4 regions of the Thalassotalea hakodatensis genome follow, and region 1 is predicted to be linked to each of the others. Evidence: predicted binding sites of a transcription regulator. Region 1 holds the regulator's gene; each other region holds the start of a gene.
What was found. The regulator FNR, encoded in region 1, switches genes on or off when oxygen is low (the NO sensors DNR and NnrR bind a similar motif). The targets are predictions, from matches to a motif close to TTGATCTAGATCAA.
Positions count from the first base shown of each region.

Region 1 (4,220 bases):
CCCTGTATTTGGTGCTGCACATGTATCAATCGCCATGGGTAGCGGCACTGAAATTGCGAAAAGTGGTGCTGATGTTATTTTGCTAAACAATCGTTTAACGTCAATTAATTTACTACGAAAAGTCGCGTTAAAAACCAAGCATATTATTTGGCAAAACTATGGATGGGCTTTCGGGTATAACGCGATTGTATTACCATTAGCAGTATGTGGGTATATTACACCATACATGGCGGTGATCGGTATGTCATTAAGTTCAATACTGGTCATCACTAATTCGTTACGATTATTAAAAGTGAAATAAACCAAAGCTTATGAGTGTTATTTACGTACTTATCCCTATCGCTATTTTATTAACAGCACTAGGTATTTACCTATTCTTTTGGGCAGTAAAGTCTGATCAGTTCGACGACCTAGAAAAACAAGGATTAAGTATTCTTTTTGAAGATGACAAAAATAACACCGTAGAAAACAGTAAAAGTAAAGATAAACAAGAAACATCTCAAAATGACTCTTGATTATTTTTCAGCGTTTCTCATTGGCATACTTGGTGCTGGACACTGTATTGGCATGTGCGGTGGTATATCGTCTATGTTAACCGCTGCTGTTAAACAGCACAGTAGGAAATCTTTTTATTTTGTTGCCGCTTACAACATAGGAAGAATTTTCACCTATTCATTTCTCGGGTTAATTGCAGGCTTTACCGGCTCACTTGGTATTAAAGCCTTAGGGTTACCTGTGATATCCCTAAAATTTATCGCTGGTTTTTTCCTTATTTTATTAGGTCTATACATAGGGCAATGGTTATTTTGGCTTAATCGCGTTGAGAAATTAGGCCGTACTCTTTGGCAGAAACTTCAACCTATTTCTAAACATTTACTGCCAATTGATTCTACACCCAAAGCTTTAGGATTAGGCATGCTCTGGGGCTGGCTTCCCTGTGGTTTAATTTATTCGACATTAACCTGGTCAATTGCTGCAGGCAATGCAATAGACGGTATGGCCATTATGTTTTTCTTCGGCGTCGGTACCCTTCCAGCATTGTTAACCGTTTCGTTAGGCTTTCAAACAATCACCGTTTTGTTTAAAAAATTGTGGATTCGTCGTTTAATTGCGTTAGGTTTAATTTGTTATGGCATATTTACACTTAACGTTGCATACCAACTCTTGTTTTAATACTATGCAGTCAATTGTCTAATGTAGGAACGTTATGAATAATCAACATTGCCCCGGTCAACAGCACATACATTGTCAAAGCTGTAGTTTGAGTGAACTTTGCCTACCCTTTTCGTTAAACGAACAAGAGTTGCAAACATTAGATAATATCATCAATCGTAAACGCCCTATTCATAAAGGCGAACAATTATTTCATGATGGCGATAAAATGACGTCGTTGTATGCTGTCCGTTCAGGTACATTTAAAACATTTACCATTAATGAAAATGGTGAAGCACAAATTACCGGGTTTCATTTAGCCGGTGACTTACTTGGATTTGAAGCTATCGCGTTATCTGAGCACTCAAGTTTTGCTACGGCATTAGAAACCTCAATGGTCTGTGAAATTCCTTACAAAACCTTAGACTCTTTGTCTAATTCGATGCCAAAATTGAAAAAACAAATATTACGCATGATGAGTTCTGAAATAAAAACAGATCAGGCAATGTTAACGTTATTAAACCGAAAAAATGCTGAACAACGTTTAGCCACTTTTCTTTCAAGTTTAAGTAAGCGATATCAAGAACGTAACTTATCACCCACAGAGTTTAGACTAACAATGACGAGAAGCGATATCGGTAATTATATTGGCTTAACCGTTGAAACTATCAGCCGATTGCTCAATCGTTTTCATAAAAATAATCTTATTGTCGTTAACGGCAAGTTGATCACTATCGTTGATATTGACAAGTTAAATGCGTGTGCTGCACTATAAATATGTACACGTTACTGTTTACTTTATCTTTGATTTAAAACAACAAATTATAATGCGCTTCACTCTATACTGGGTCTGTCGAATTTTCGAGATTAACTAACCCTTTTTGTTCAAGGCGCTAGCAATGTTGTGTGGTTATTCCATGTAAATGGCGAACAATGATAAAGAGATAGCGTTTGGTTTAGCCTAAAGGCAGCGTTTTTTGATATGTATACTGCGTTATTGCTTTTTCATGAGGAATAACCACACATTAATCGCAATGCCTTATCTAAATACCCGTAAACGGCTGCAAAAATAAACGAGAAAAATCAACAGACCCTAACTATAATTAATCATTAAAGACACTATTTTGGAGTCAACAATGGAAAAATATCAAAAGATTTTAGCAGTCATAGATCCTACTACTGAAGAGCAAAAAGCACTAAAACGTGCAATAGAACTTGCTCATAAAACACAGGGCAATATTGTCGCGTTTCTGTCTATTTATGATTTTTCTTATGAAATGACTACCATGCTATCAAGTGATGAGCGCGAAGCAATGCGTCAATCATTAATTGATGACCGTAAAACATGGCTTGAAAATATTATCGCCCAAGAAAACCATCAAGGCCTAACAATCAACCACCAAGTTGTATGGCACAACAGACCATTCGAACCCATTATTGAACAAGCGATTCATCACAACGTTGATATTGTCATCAAAGGTACCCATGAGCATGACAAGTTGAAGTCCGTTATCTTTACACCTACTGATTGGCATATTTTAAGAAAATGCCCTTGTCCTGTTTTGTTGGTGAAAGATCATAGTTGGCCTGCAAATGGTAATATTGTTGCGTCAGTTAATGTGGGTAGTGACGAGTCAGAGCATACCTCGTTAAATGATATAATCACTCAAGAGGCTGTTCTACTTGGCAATATCATCCAAGGTAATGTGCATTTAGTGAATTCATACCCAGGAACACCGGTAAACATTGCAATTGAAATTCCTGAATTTAACGCCAACGAATACAATGATTCAATGCGACAACATCATCAACAAGCCATGCAAAATCACGCGACTAAATACAGTATTTCAACTGAAAATACCCATGTAAGAGAAGGGTTACCAGAAGATGTGATTGAAGAAGTCTCTCAACAACTTGATGCAGAACTCGTCGTTTTAGGAACAATAGGGAGAACGGGAATTTCTGCTGCGTTAATTGGAAATACTGCTGAGCATGTTATTGACCGATTAAATTGTGATGTATTAGCTTTAAAACCTGAAGGATACAAATCCCCTTTACAAGATTAATCTATCCAAAATTTCATTGTTATTGAGCAAATAACTATTTAACGAAGGCTTATGTTTGTAGGCCTTCTTATCGTTAAATAATAACAATAATAAACAATATTCATTAGCTCTAACGCTTTAATACCTATATGGACTCTCTCCGATTGCAAGATAGTAATTGATAGGGTTTCAAAGTTCATTGCTGCCATATATTCGGCTTTTTTATGAGCGGATTTATCCGCTCTAGCCCTGATGGATATCCGCCCCTATTACCTTATCAATCTCGACGGCTTCTAACAGCCCTTGGTATTATCAGGTTTTAATAGAGCGGCTCTGAACCGTTTTCCGTCAATATCTATCTTTGCAATTTTTGCTTTTGAATGTTATTCCGTTTTATCTGTGATTGTTTGCTTTAAGCAAACTTATAATCTTCTTCCTTAACAACCATAGCCCATGCCATTCTTGCCATCTTATTGGCTAAGGCCACTACCGCTTTATTAAACGGCAGTCGTTCACGTAGACTACTCGCCCACTGACTCACTTTATCGGTTTTATTCCCTGCTTTTACTAATGCAGCCCTGGCACCGTTAATGAGTTGGGTTCGTAAATAAGTATTCCCTCGTTTACTAATGCCTTTTAAGTTTGGGTTGTCTCCCGTTGTATGCTGTTTGGCCACTAAACCAAGCCATGCAGCAACATGACGGCCATTTTTAAACGCTTTTCCATCACCAACTGCGCTATAAAAAGCCGTTGCGATGATAGCGCCTATCCCTGTCATTGTTTTTAATCTTTCGCATACTTTCTTTGTCTTACTAAGTGTACTTAGCTCTTTGTCTAATGCCTTGATTTGCTCATCGAGTCCAGTTAATTCGTCATACAAATTGGATATATGTCTGCGTGATAACACGGTGAGTTTATTCTCTGCATCTTCTAAAATATCAGGTACAGCTTTTCTCACTTGATTTGCCCCTTGAGCGATACTTATACCGTACTCAGCTAATAACCCTCGAGTTTGATTGATTA
Region 1 covers NZ_AP027365.1:1,925,957-1,930,176, reverse strand. The annotation lists gene QUE72_RS08465 (heavy metal translocating P-type ATPase) at 1-301, shown strand, start outside; gene ccoS (cbb3-type cytochrome oxidase assembly protein CcoS) at 312-515, shown strand; gene QUE72_RS08455 (sulfite exporter TauE/SafE family protein) at 505-1,173, shown strand; gene fnr (fumarate/nitrate reduction transcriptional regulator Fnr) at 1,208-1,927, shown strand; gene uspE (universal stress protein UspE) at 2,289-3,218, shown strand; gene QUE72_RS08440 (IS110 family RNA-guided transposase) at 3,610-4,220, opposite strand, start outside.

Region 2 (4,220 bases), 1.9 Mb from region 1:
TATATAGACGTGGTCGCTATGTGGAATTCAATTTAGTGTTTGATCGCGGCACCTTGTTTGGTTTGCAGTCGGGTGGACGTACTGAATCTATTTTAATGTCAATGCCGCCACTTGCAAGGTGGGAATATAACTATCAACCAGATGAGGGGAGCGATGAAGCAATGCTCTCTAAATATTTAACAGCTAGAGAGTGGTTAACAGAGTAAAAGCATGACAGAAAAACTTAAATATGGTCACTTACAACGTTTTGGTCCAGCAATAAGAAATAGCTTTGTTGGGTTAAAAGCTGCTTATAATAATGAGATAGCGTTTCGACAAGAAGTGTACTTATTCCTGCTTTTATTTCCTGTTGCGCTTTATATTGCTGATAACTTTATTGAATTTTCGTTATTAATGTCAGCGATTATGGGCATTATGATCGCTGAGTTATTAAATTCTGCGGTAGAAGCTGCAATAGATCGCATTAGCCTTGAACATCATGAATTAAGCGGTTTAGCGAAAGACTTAGGCTCTGCTGCTGTTTTTGTCGCTATTTGTTATTTTGTATTGGTGTGGGGTTATAAAGTTTATACACTATTTTAATGTTCTATATTACTATTTGTACTTTTTAATCATTAAAGAAGTTTAGGCTTAGGTGAGCTAGCAAACGATACACAATTTCGACCGTTTTCTTTTGCACGATACAATGCTTTATCTGCCCGTTTGAACCACTTACTGGGACAATAGCCTGATTCTTGATACCCAGCTACGCCAATTGAAATGGTCACTTGCTGATTCTCTAACATTTCAGCTGACGCTATTTTGTGTCGCAATAAATGAGCGAACTTCTCTGCCGAATTCTGTGTAATACCATGAAATATAATGATAAATTCTTCGCCGCCAATGCGATAAAGTTCTGTGTTTTCTGGTAATATTGATTGAGCAATTTCTGTGATGCTGATTAACACGTTATCCCCAATATCGTGACCATAAATATCATTGATGTGTTTGAAGTTGTCAATGTCAAAAATGAGTAATACATGTTCTTCAGAATGCTTGATTGTTGTAGTTAATGTTGCTAAATCATCATTAAAAGCACGTCGGTTTTTTATGTTTGTCAATGGGTCGGTAACGGTTAAAGCAATTAGCTCCTGCTGGTGTTTGTGCCATTGATAACCAAATGCGAAAGAGCATATGCCAGTTCCTAAGTAAGTAAAAATCATGGTCATAAGTTCAAATAATGGCATTTTTTCGTGCATCAAAAATGCCATCACAGCAATAGATAGGATTGTGACTCTTGCTGCGATTAATGGCGTTGTTAGATAAAAAATAAGGGGAATAGCAGGGTAAAGCCAAACTGCTTGAGGTTTACCTTTTAAGTAAACGGTAATTAATACGGCACTAAAAACAAAAATACTTAATGCTTTCTTTGCAACATCAATATGGCGTTTCTCATATACATTGATGCTAAGCAAGATAAGTAAAAGCGTAACGCTTATATCAAAGATGCCAATTATCCAATCAGCATGTATTAGACGATAGGCCCCAAAAGGCGCAAGAATAGCCGCTATAGCTAATGACAGTACTATTAACACTTGTTCTTGAACTGGGCGATTTTTTAGCATAAGCAACCCCATGTTTTTCATTAAATATAACACAGGTATTTCTGGTTGATTTTTAAACGTGAATGTTTGTGCAAAAATTCACGAGAAATAATCAATAATATTGATTTAGATCAGTATATTAGTTTGTTTGAACTGTTCCCCCTCGATTAACCCTAAAAATGTTGCGTTAAATCAATTTTTTGCTGCTGAGTAAGTCATATGATGCCGTCAAATAATTTAGGAGTTACTCTCATGAAAAAAAGTCTTATTACATTAGCGGTTTTATCTAGTTTATCTGTTGGTGCTCTTGCGCAAGGCTATCAATCCGGTGATCTAGTGGTACGTGGTGGTGTAACCAATGTTAACCCAAATAGTGACAAAGCGGGTGTTTATGTTGGTGCATTAGGTGGTAATACACCTTTGTCGGTGTCAGTAGATGACAATTCGCAATTAGGTTTAAATTTTGTTTATTTTTATGACAATAATTGGGCTATCGAAGTACTAGCAGCAACGCCGTTTACTCACGACATTACTATTCACGATCCACAAGGTATTTCGTCAGGTATCTTTGATGTTAACGTTGATGGTGCGACGTTAGGTGAAACTACACATTTACCACCAACAATCAGTGCCATCTATTATTTTGATAGTGACACTGCTTTTAAACCATACGTTGGTGCAGGTTTAAACTACACTATCTTCTTTGATGAAGACTTTAAACAAGCGCCGAAATCACTTGGCTTTAACGATTTATCGTTAGACGGTTCTTTTGGTTACGCACTACAAGTTGGAGCTGATTACCAGTTAGATGACAATTGGCACTTAAATGCTTCTGTACGCTACATTGATATTGATACAGAAGCTACCTTTAAAATTGGTGATGACATTATAGGCTCTGCGGATGTCGACGTTGATCCTGTCGTATTCTCATTATTAGTTGGTTACAAGTTTTAAGCTTTATACCAATTGAATTAAAGGCTTGATCAACTTAGCGCGCTAAGCTTTACCACTCTATGGTTTGGTTATTGTATTAACAGTGTTTATTAATGTTTGAAAAGCCACTTAATGTTATAAGTGGCTTTTTTATTGGTTCACCATGTGCAATGCCAATTGCGTAAAAGATTGACGTAAATGCTTTTTTAACGAGTCATTATCAATTGTTTTATTTACGGCGTTGTTCATACACAACAACCATAACTCCGCTTGTTTTTTAGTGACAGCAACATGCATGTGCCGTTGGCGTAGGCGAGGGTGACCGTAAATTTCTTCATATAATGGTGGTCCGCCTAACCAACCAGATAGGTACTGAAAGAACTTTTCTCTGATATCGTCTAGTGGTTGTTTATGAATAGCCAGTAATTCTTGCAGGTGAATATTACTTTCCATTTCGTCATAAAAGGCATTGGCTAAAGCCCTTGTACCAGCTTCTTGTCCAATAAGCATATATGGAGTATTACTAGGAGATAACATTTTGGACTTGTTTGTTTGTGATAAAAGCTTTTTAATGCCTAACAAAGTGATAACCTTCTGATAATTTTATGGACAAATACGCTGTTTTTGGTAACCCAATTAGTCAATCTAAATCACCATTTATACATCAACAATTTGCTGAACAATCAGGCCAAGCGTTGCAGTATAACGCAATAAAACCAGAGCATGATGATTTTTGTGCTGCAGTTAAATATTTTATCGCTAGCGGTGCAAAAGGCTGTAATGTTACTGCTCCCTATAAAGAGCAAGCCTATAAGCTAGCAACTACTTTGTCTAAAGGCGCTGAGCTTGCTGGTGCAGTCAATACATTAACGTTCAATGAAAATGGTACTATTATTGGAGATAATACCGACGGCCCTGGGTTAGTGGAAGACTTAAAAGCCAATAACGCCAACTTGCAAGGACGCATTCTATTAATTGGAGCTGGGGGGGCCTCTCGCGGGGTGATTAAACCGTTGTTGGACTGCATGCCAGAAAAATTGGTGATTGTTAATAGAACAGAAGCTAAAGCAAAAGCATTAGCTGAACGATTTAAATCCTATGGTAATATAGAGGCGCTTTCGCAAGAATCATTAGTTCTCGAAGCGGGGTTTGATATTGTCATTAATTCAACATCTGCGAGTTTATTTAATGAATTGCCATCTGTGCCGACACAAATATTTACCAATAACACCCTTGCATATGATATGGCGTATCGCAATGAACCAACTATCTTTTGTCAGTGGGCGCTTGATAATAATAGTGCAAAAGCGGTTGATGGATTAGGAATGTTAGTGGGGCAGGCTGCGGTTGCTTTTGAAATTTGGCGTCAAGTTATGCCAGAAACTAAAAGCGTGTTAGCTAATTTACGAGCGGAATTAATATAAACAATGAATCAAGCCATTTTATTCAACGATGACTTAGTTTTTAACCAAGAAAAGAATGTGTGGTGCATGACTGGGTTGCAAGCAGGTGAATTGATCACGATTTATTTTCATTCTCCTAACTTGAAGCATCTAGCCAGCATTGATCAATGTACTAAATATGATCTTGAAGAGATCACCGAGCTTTGGCTAGAAAAGAATGAGCCAGAGCACGGTGAAATTCATATTTATGATATTTAAAGGTATCTTTATTCAAGGTACTCGTCTTTAGTGACAAGATAAT
Region 2 covers NZ_AP027365.1:28,971-33,190, forward strand. The annotation lists gene hemF (oxygen-dependent coproporphyrinogen oxidase) at 1-206, shown strand, start outside; gene QUE72_RS00135 (diacylglycerol kinase) at 211-582, shown strand; gene QUE72_RS00140 (GGDEF domain-containing protein) at 615-1,604, opposite strand; gene QUE72_RS00145 (OmpW/AlkL family protein) at 1,836-2,537, shown strand; gene QUE72_RS00150 (group II truncated hemoglobin) at 2,667-3,098, opposite strand; gene aroE (shikimate dehydrogenase) at 3,122-3,940, shown strand; gene QUE72_RS00160 (hypothetical protein) at 3,944-4,177, shown strand; gene QUE72_RS00165 (gamma carbonic anhydrase family protein) at 4,186-4,220, opposite strand, start outside.
Region 2: a site for FNR is predicted at 1,705-1,718, ahead of QUE72_RS00145 (OmpW/AlkL family protein). Genes of this name have one in related genera too.

Region 3 (4,220 bases), 1.4 Mb from region 1:
GAATTAATTGCGAGGTTAATCTGGCATCCCATACCCACCATGTACCCCATGTGGGTTTACCCCAAGCGGCACCGGTGAATAGCGCAACTGCGGTTAATGCTGCACCAACAGGTGCAATGGCTGCAACTGAAGCGTCAGCTAACTTTAATTGCCATACGAGGGCACTAAAAGCAATAATTGCCATTGCCACATACGCACTGAGTGAAAGAATGGCAGATGGAACATGGATGTAAAAAATTCGAAAACTATTACCTTGTTGGTAATCAGGTGGCACAAATAAAAGCGCCCACGTCATTCCAACGGTTAATAAAATCATTGCTAAATAGCCAAACCAAGGTGTTAGCTTTTCTGTTAATTGAAAAGTTTTTTCAGGGTTAGCGTATGGGTGTAACCATTTCCACATTTAGTTAGTACTCACTTTTAATGCTGCGCTCACAGCAAATGGTGAAAGCGTAACAGAACCGATAAAAAGTGCGCCGATTATAGCAAGTTGTCCCGTGTAGGGTAAGTTCATTGCTGCAGTATCTATTGCACTTGTCGCAAAAATTAATAATGGGATATATAAAGGTAAAATTAACAAACTCAGTAACACTCCACCTTTTTTAACGCCAACGGTTAACGCAACACCAATTGCGCCGATAAAACTTAATACAGGGGTTCCAATAAGCAAGGTTAATAATAATGCCCCATATGCATTTTCAGGAAGATACAATAATACCGCGAGTAATGGTGAAATTAAAATCAGGGGTAAACCGCTGATGATCCAATGTGCGCATATTTTAGCGAGTACAATAATAAATGTTGGGCTTGGGCTTAACAGCATTTGCTCAAGAGCGCCATCGGCATGATCACTTTTAAAGAGGCGGTCTAACGATAAGAGTGTGGCTAGTAAAGCAGCAACCCAAATAATGCCGGGCGCTATTCTAGCAAGCATATTAGGCTCAGGACCAATGCCAAGAGGAAAAAGCGTGACAACCAAAATAAAAAATAATAATGGGTTAGCAATATCATCTTTATGACGGAAAGCAATAGTGAGATCGCGCTTAAATACGGTGTAAAAAACCCGCCGATATGAAATTGAAGTATTGATTTCTTTACTCATAGATTAACCTAGAAAAACCTATATTCAAGCGTAAGCTTTTGATAGCAACTAATGGGCATTTGTAAGTCTTGATGCGTGGTCAAAATAACAGCCCCACCATTGTTAGCGTGTTCTTTTATAAGCTGTTCTAGCTTTAATACCCCTTTTTTGTCAATTGCGGTAAATGGTTCATCTAAAATCCATAGTTTCGCTGGGGTTTGCCATAATTGTGCTAACGCTATTCTTCGGTGTTGACCAGCACTTAAATGGGAAGCAAGAGCATCTTCAAAGCCTAATAAATTAACTTCTGAGAGCGTCTCTTCGGCTTTTTGAATAGGTAATCCATGCAATGCTAAGGAGAAAGCTAAATTTTCTTCGGCGGTTAATTCATCTTTAACGCCAACCTGGTGGCCAAGGTAAAGCATATTTTGGTGAAAATATTCTTCACAAGTTCGAATAGGTTTCCCTGCAAAATAGACTTGCCCCTCATAAGGAGAGGATAAGCCTGCTAAAATACGCAATAAGCTTGTTTTTCCTGCGCCATTTGGCCCTTCTACTTGTATAATATCACCGCGCTTTACTGTAAAGTTAAGCGCTTCAAAAAGCACTCTATCTTCTCTTATACAGGTTAAGTTTCGCGTTTCTAAAAGGGTATCGTCACAGTGACTCATGAAATGGTTCGTTTGTTACGTTATTGAAATTGTTGCTAGTGTAATCTAAATCACACACGTTAGTTTGATCTAGATCCTACACCAAGTAAGTAATTTATTATACCATTGCTTTCGTTCGCAAAATATATGCAACTTAACGCAAGATTACTGCTTTTTTTAGCGAAACGGTGGTAGAATTGCAGCAATTTTTGGCCTACGCATTTTACTTCATCAGCCAATTTTTGATGGTGACAGTGTGTTAGTCTGCCTTATAAGCGCTATCGGAGAAGTTTTATGATCCCTGAATTGGGGCACTTTGCCTTAATATTAGGATTGGCGTTTGCCATCTGTTTAAGTATCGTTCCACTTATTGGTGTTTTTACACGACAACCTATCCTTGTTGGTTATGCAAAGCCCCTTACCTTAGGGATGTTTGTGTTTACCGGGCTTAGTCTCATCATACTAGCGTATTTATTCGTTATTGATGACTTCTCTGTTAAATATATTGCTGGTCATTCTAATTCGTTATTACCTTATTATTTTAAAATCAGTGCAGTGTGGGGAGGTCATGAAGGCTCCTTATTACTGTGGGTTTTTTCGTTAACGGCATGGACAATGGCGGTCGCTAAATTTAGCAAAGGTATTGATGAAGGATTTATCGCGCGAGTACTTGCTATATTAGGTATGGTGTCAGTAGGGTTTATGTTGTTTACCATTTTAACATCGAACCCCTTTGAACGCTTATGGCCGATTGTTCCGTTAGAGGGGCGTGATCTAAACCCATTACTGCAAGATGTAGGCTTAATTATTCATCCGCCCATGTTGTATTTAGGGTATGTAGGTTTTGCAGTTGCCTTTGCTTTTGCAATAGCGGCATTAATGTGTGGAAAGCTAGACGCTGCCTGGGCTAGATGGGCCCGTCCTTGGGTAACCGCAGCATGGATATTCCTTACTCTGGGTATTGCATTAGGCAGTTGGTGGGCATACTACGAATTAGGCTGGGGTGGTTGGTGGTTCTGGGATCCCGTTGAAAACGCCTCGTTTATGCCGTGGCTTGTGGGTACGGCATTATTGCATTCATTAGCGGTAACTGAAAAGCGCGGCGCGTTTAGGAACTGGACCGTGCTACTTGCTATATTTGCTTTTAGTTTAAGCTTATTAGGTACATTTTTAGTCCGTTCTGGTGTAATCACATCAGTACATTCTTTTGCCTCTGATCCAACGCGTGGCATGTTTATTTTACTACTATTAGCGATTGCTGTTGGTGGTTCGTTGATCTTGTTCGCCTTTAGAGCATCCAATGTTTCTAGCTTTAGTCGTTTCTCATTTTACTCACGCGAAACGGCATTATTATTGTGTAATATTATCCTAGTGGTTGCCTCGATAACGGTATTACTTGGTACGTTGTATCCATTAATGATTGATGCAGCAGGTCTTGGAAAAATATCTGTTGGTCCCCCTTATTTTAATGCGGTGTTTGTACCAATTATGAGTGTGTTATTTCTTGCGATGGGTATAGGGCCGCTGATTCGCTGGAAAAAAGCGAAAAAAGGGGAGTTGCGAAAGCAAATTACTAAACCTTCGATTGCAAGTATCGTATTAGGCATATTATTTCCATTGGTATATGCCGGCGAGATTAACTTATTAGCAAGCTTTGGAATGACCCTCGCTTTCTGGGTTTCACTCGTGGTGATAAAAGATTTAAGAAACCAAGCTAAACAAGGTAAGTCAGGTTATCAATTTTCACGTATTTCATTGAGTCAATGGGGAATGACGGCTGCGCATATGGGCATCGCGGTTACCATTGTGGGTGTTACCTTGGTGTCCATTTATGAAAAAGAAGTGAGTGTAAAAATGCACTATGGCGAATCGGTACATGTTTCTGGGTACGATGTTACCTTAAATGGTGTTATTCCCGTGAAAGGGCCAAATTATACTGCTGAGCAAGGGCAATTAGAAGTCACTAAAAATGGCGAATTCGTTGCCTTATTGAAACCTGAACGCAGAACCTATCTTGTTCAAACAATGGGTATGACCGAAGCTGGCATAGATCCAGGACTTTTTAGGGATGTATATGTAGCACTAGGGGATCCTTTACCTGACAATGCTTGGGCAGTGCGGATTCATTATAAACCATTTGTTCGTTGGATTTGGTTAGGGGCTATTTTTATGGGGATAGGTGGTTTTCTGGCGATGTTAGATAAACGTTACCGCCGTAAAAAGTCTGCGAATGTAAACACAAACCAAACCGTTATCGAGGGAGGAAATAATGAATAAAATAATCCGTTTTATTCCTCTAGTACTGTTTATTGCTTTAGGTGTTGTTTTGTATCGTGGTTTATCGTTGAATCCTCAGGAGTTACCCTCGGCATTGATAGGTAAGCCCATACCAACGTTTTCATTAACACAATTGTTGAAACCAGAAGTCACACTAACGGAAAAAGATCTCAAAGGAGATATCGTTTTACTGAATGTATGGGGAACATGGT
Region 3 covers NZ_AP027365.1:510,255-514,474, forward strand. The annotation lists gene QUE72_RS02165 (heme ABC transporter permease) at 1-403, opposite strand, end outside; gene ccmB (heme exporter protein CcmB) at 404-1,102, opposite strand; gene ccmA (cytochrome c biogenesis heme-transporting ATPase CcmA) at 1,111-1,752, opposite strand; gene QUE72_RS02180 (heme lyase CcmF/NrfE family subunit) at 2,026-4,008, shown strand; gene QUE72_RS02185 (DsbE family thiol:disulfide interchange protein) at 4,001-4,220, shown strand, end outside.
Region 3: a site for FNR is predicted at 1,817-1,830, ahead of ccmA (cytochrome c biogenesis heme-transporting ATPase CcmA). Genes of this name have one in related genera too.

Region 4 (4,220 bases), 2.1 Mb from region 1:
AATGAATCTCTGTACGCTTGTTCCTTCTTTCTTTGTAAGACATTTGCCATTAATATTTTTTGCTAATGGCTTTCCAATTTTTAATATTCTTGCAAAACATTAAGTTAACGAATTTTCATTAAAATGATGTATTTTTAACCAATTTAACACTTGCTTAACAGATTTAATTCGGTAAAGTAATGAAAGCTACTGATTGGTAGCCAAATACAAAATGGAACTGAATACGCAATTAGGAAGCTAAAAAATACTCTTTGTAGTATTACTTTATTGCTAATAGGGATGGTTTAATCTTCATCAGGATTGATGACAATTAAGTCCAGGAGGATAATAAGGAAAGCCTAAGAAAGAGTCAGGACGACCGATAAGTAGAAACACCAAGGGAAGCTAGTAATAATAAACGGGAACACTGTTAGAGACATACAGGGATTGTTACCAAAGTAACGGATCACACTAAATTGGAACATGCATTTTGTCGAGTTTATATGACAATAATTCTCCTAAAGCGATGGCATTGCCATCGTTTTTTCTTTCTATCATCAGAATAATTACCCTCAAGCGTAAATCTACAGTAAAATAGTAGGTAATATTCATCGTTAACGTAAGCCTTATGACACGTAAAAAGAAATCTAGAAAACCTTCAGCCGCGCCAGTAAGGTTATCTAAGCAAGAAAAACAGCAACTTGCAGAGCTAAAAGATAAAAAACCGAAGAAACAAAAAGGCAAAAAGCCAGGTAATCGACAACAAGAAGCTCGAGATAGTAAAAATACTCCGCAACAAGCGCAGCATAATAAAGACCCACGTATTGGCAGTAAAAAACCCATTGCGTTAGGCACAACTGACAATCAACCGTCGGCGGCTAAACCGAAATATAAGCCAGAGTCATCACCTCGTGTTGCACCAATTCGCGAGGTAAATCATGTTGATAACACCGCTGAACTTAACAAAGAATTAAACAATATCGAACAAGACGAAGCTTTACAGGTTATCCTTGGTAAGCAAGAACAAGACATGGCCTTAACTGAGCAAGAAATTGATTACTACAATCAGTTAATGGATAAGCACCAAGCCATCAGCGAGCAGCTTGGCTTAACTGATGAGGAAGAAGAGAGCCATCAGTCACCAAAAGATGATGACGCTTTATGGGATACCCTCGATAAACAAGATTTTTCAGATTATCAATAACACAGGAACATTATGTTTGAACAATATTGGCTCGAATTATCCGTTATTGGCGGCCTAATAATCGCAGCGCTTGCTTTTTATGCAGGCATGTTATTAAAGCAAGTAAACCAGCAAAAAAAAACGCAACAAAGTGCACAAAAACAACAACAAGAAAAGTTGCGTGCGCATGACAAGAAGATACTCGATAGTGTTGTGATCATTGTCCGAGCAATGAAAGAGGAGCAATGTGAGTTATCAGAAGGTTGTTGGCGTTTAAGCGTATTACTCGACTCATTAAAAACATCGAGTAAACTTGCTAGTGAGTTTCCAAGCATTTTTGAGTTATACAATGCAATTAAGCACATGCCAATTCTTGAAGAACGTAAAAAGCTTGAAAAACGTGAACGCATGAAACTTGATTTAGTCAGAATGAAAGCAGAAAGTCGATTACAACCAAGCATTCATCAAGATATCGAGCTGTTACACCAATACGCTAATGAACGTATTTCAACCCTTAACGAAGAAGTTAACAGCGCAGCATAGTTACTAACCACATTTATATGTAAAGCTTGCGCTTGATCAAAAAGTTTTTTACCTGCATTGATAAAATACGAGTGTTCTACCCCTTTTGAACACTCGACTGTCAAACATCGTAAAGGCTAAACTAATGCAAACTGAACTGTATTTTGATCAAACATTACTGGGAAAATATAATACCAGTGGACCGCGCTATACTTCATACCCAACCGCGCTTGAATTTCATGATCACTTTACTGCTATTGATTTGGCTTCTGCGATAGAAAACTCAAAGAATAATACGTTATCGCTTTATGTTCACATCCCGTTTTGCCACTCATTATGCTACTACTGTGGTTGTAATAAAGTGGTTACGAGACAACGTGATAAAGCAGATATTTATCTTGATTATTTAATAAAAGAGTTAAAAACAAAAGCGCCGCTATTCCAAAAATATCAGGTTAAACAATTACATTTGGGTGGAGGCACACCAAGCTTTTTAACTAAAAATCAATTGAGCTTTCTTGTATATCATTTAAAAAAAGCATTTTCGTTTTTAGAAGACATTGAGATGAGCATTGAAATTGACCCCCGTGAAATTGATCTTGAGTTAATCGATCATTTATACGAATTAGGCTTTAATCGTTTAAGCATTGGCGTGCAAGATGTTGACGGTAAAGTACAACAAGCAATTAATCGTACGCAGTCAACCGACTTTATTGCCAGTATTATTGCGCGAGCAAAACGGCTAGGCTTTCGTTCAGTAAATGTTGATTTGATCTATGGCTTACCACATCAAACACCAGGAACATTCAGTAAGACTATCGATAAAGTCTACGAAATGAGCGTAGATCGCATTTCATTGTTTAGTTATGCACACCTGCCGAGTCGTTTCGCTTCTCAACGTAAACTACGTGATGAGTGGTTACCTAATGCACAAGAAAAATTTGCCTTGATGAAATTAGCTATTGAACGATTATGTCAATATGGTTATGAATTTATTGGTATGGATCACTTTGCTAAGCCTGATGATGAACTGGCTATAGCGCAGCGCGAAGGCACCTTACACCGTAATTTTCAGGGATATACCACTCAGGGTAGCTGCGATTTACTCGGACTAGGTGTCTCTTCAATCAGCGCTATTGGAAATAGCTATAGCCAAAACGAAAAAGAATTAAAACAATATTACCGTGCTATTGATGTACAAGGGCAAGCGATAACTAAAGGGCTAACATTAACACAAGACGATGTCATTCGTGGCCAAGTAATCAAGTCACTAATGTGTAATATGTATATTGATAAAACAGCTATCGAAAATCAATTTTCCATTTGTTTTGATCAATACTTTGCCGATGAATTACAAACACTCGCCTGTTTCATCAACGATGATTTAGTATCAATAACAAGACAACGCATTAACATTAATCAACGGGCACGATTATTAATTCGAATAATTGCCATGAGTTTCGATGTATATATGAAACAGCATTTGAATCAACAACGCTTTTCCCGTGTTATTTAGTCGCTTTGTATGTTTGATAAATATCAACATTATTTTGATTGGCTTGGCTGTAACTTAGCTGTCCCTCTGCAATATCAAAGTCACTAATACGTGTTTTAACCAGTGGTTGTATACTATCATTTTCACTTAACAGCGATAGAATCTCTTGCCTATTGCTATCAAACCAATACCAATACAGGCCCCTTTTACGCAAATTAAATTGACGTCCATTCATCACATAGTTAGCAAGCTCAAGATTGTTCACTAGTTCCTTATTCATATTCCCGACGAATAGTTGATGTTGCTGATCTAGCCATAAAGTATTTTGTTCTTTATCACTAAAATGTACATACTGCCAACGACGTTCAGCTTTAGATACGGAATCTGTTTTCAAGTCATAAAAGTGCACTTGCCATCGTTCATCGACTTTAACACTGTAAGCGATAACACTATTGCGCTTAAATGATACCCCTCTAATTTCATTTTGAGGTATTTTCAGTCGAATAAACGTTCCATCTTCCAACGAGATCAAGTGAATTTCATTTAATGTTAGTGCCATTAAATAACGGTCATCAGGCGACCAACGTAAATCTAAGTAATGCCTATCATCATTAAAGTGAGTGAGTTTCCGGCGAGTTAAACGATTAAGATCAGTGAGCCATACTTCTTCGTGGCCAGTCGCTAATGATATATAAGCAACCTGATTCGAATGATGGGAAAAACGAGAAAATTGCTCATTTACCGAACTGTCAGCAATCATCACTTGTTGTTTAGTGTCTAGCGCTAATAACGCAATATCTATATTCTTATTACCTGCTGAAAACAAATAATCTTGTCCATTAATGTGCCTTCTTGGAGCACGAATAACACGTGTGCCAGAATAAATAACGCCTTCTTTTTTCCCCGTTAAGCGATAACGAATCAATTCATAAGCGGGGTGTTCGCCCATCATGACGACATGGTTGCCATCATGGCTCCATATCGCACAACAAACATAAGCGTTTAGTTTAAATAAAAAGGTTAATTTATCGCGTTCTATAT
Region 4 covers NZ_AP027365.1:4,004,080-4,008,299, forward strand. The annotation lists gene yihI (Der GTPase-activating protein YihI) at 608-1,183, shown strand; gene QUE72_RS17770 (DUF2489 domain-containing protein) at 1,196-1,705, shown strand; gene hemN (oxygen-independent coproporphyrinogen III oxidase) at 1,830-3,200, shown strand; gene QUE72_RS17780 (winged helix-turn-helix domain-containing protein) at 3,193-4,220, opposite strand, start outside.
Region 4: a site for FNR is predicted at 1,732-1,745, ahead of hemN (oxygen-independent coproporphyrinogen III oxidase). Genes of this name have one in related genera too.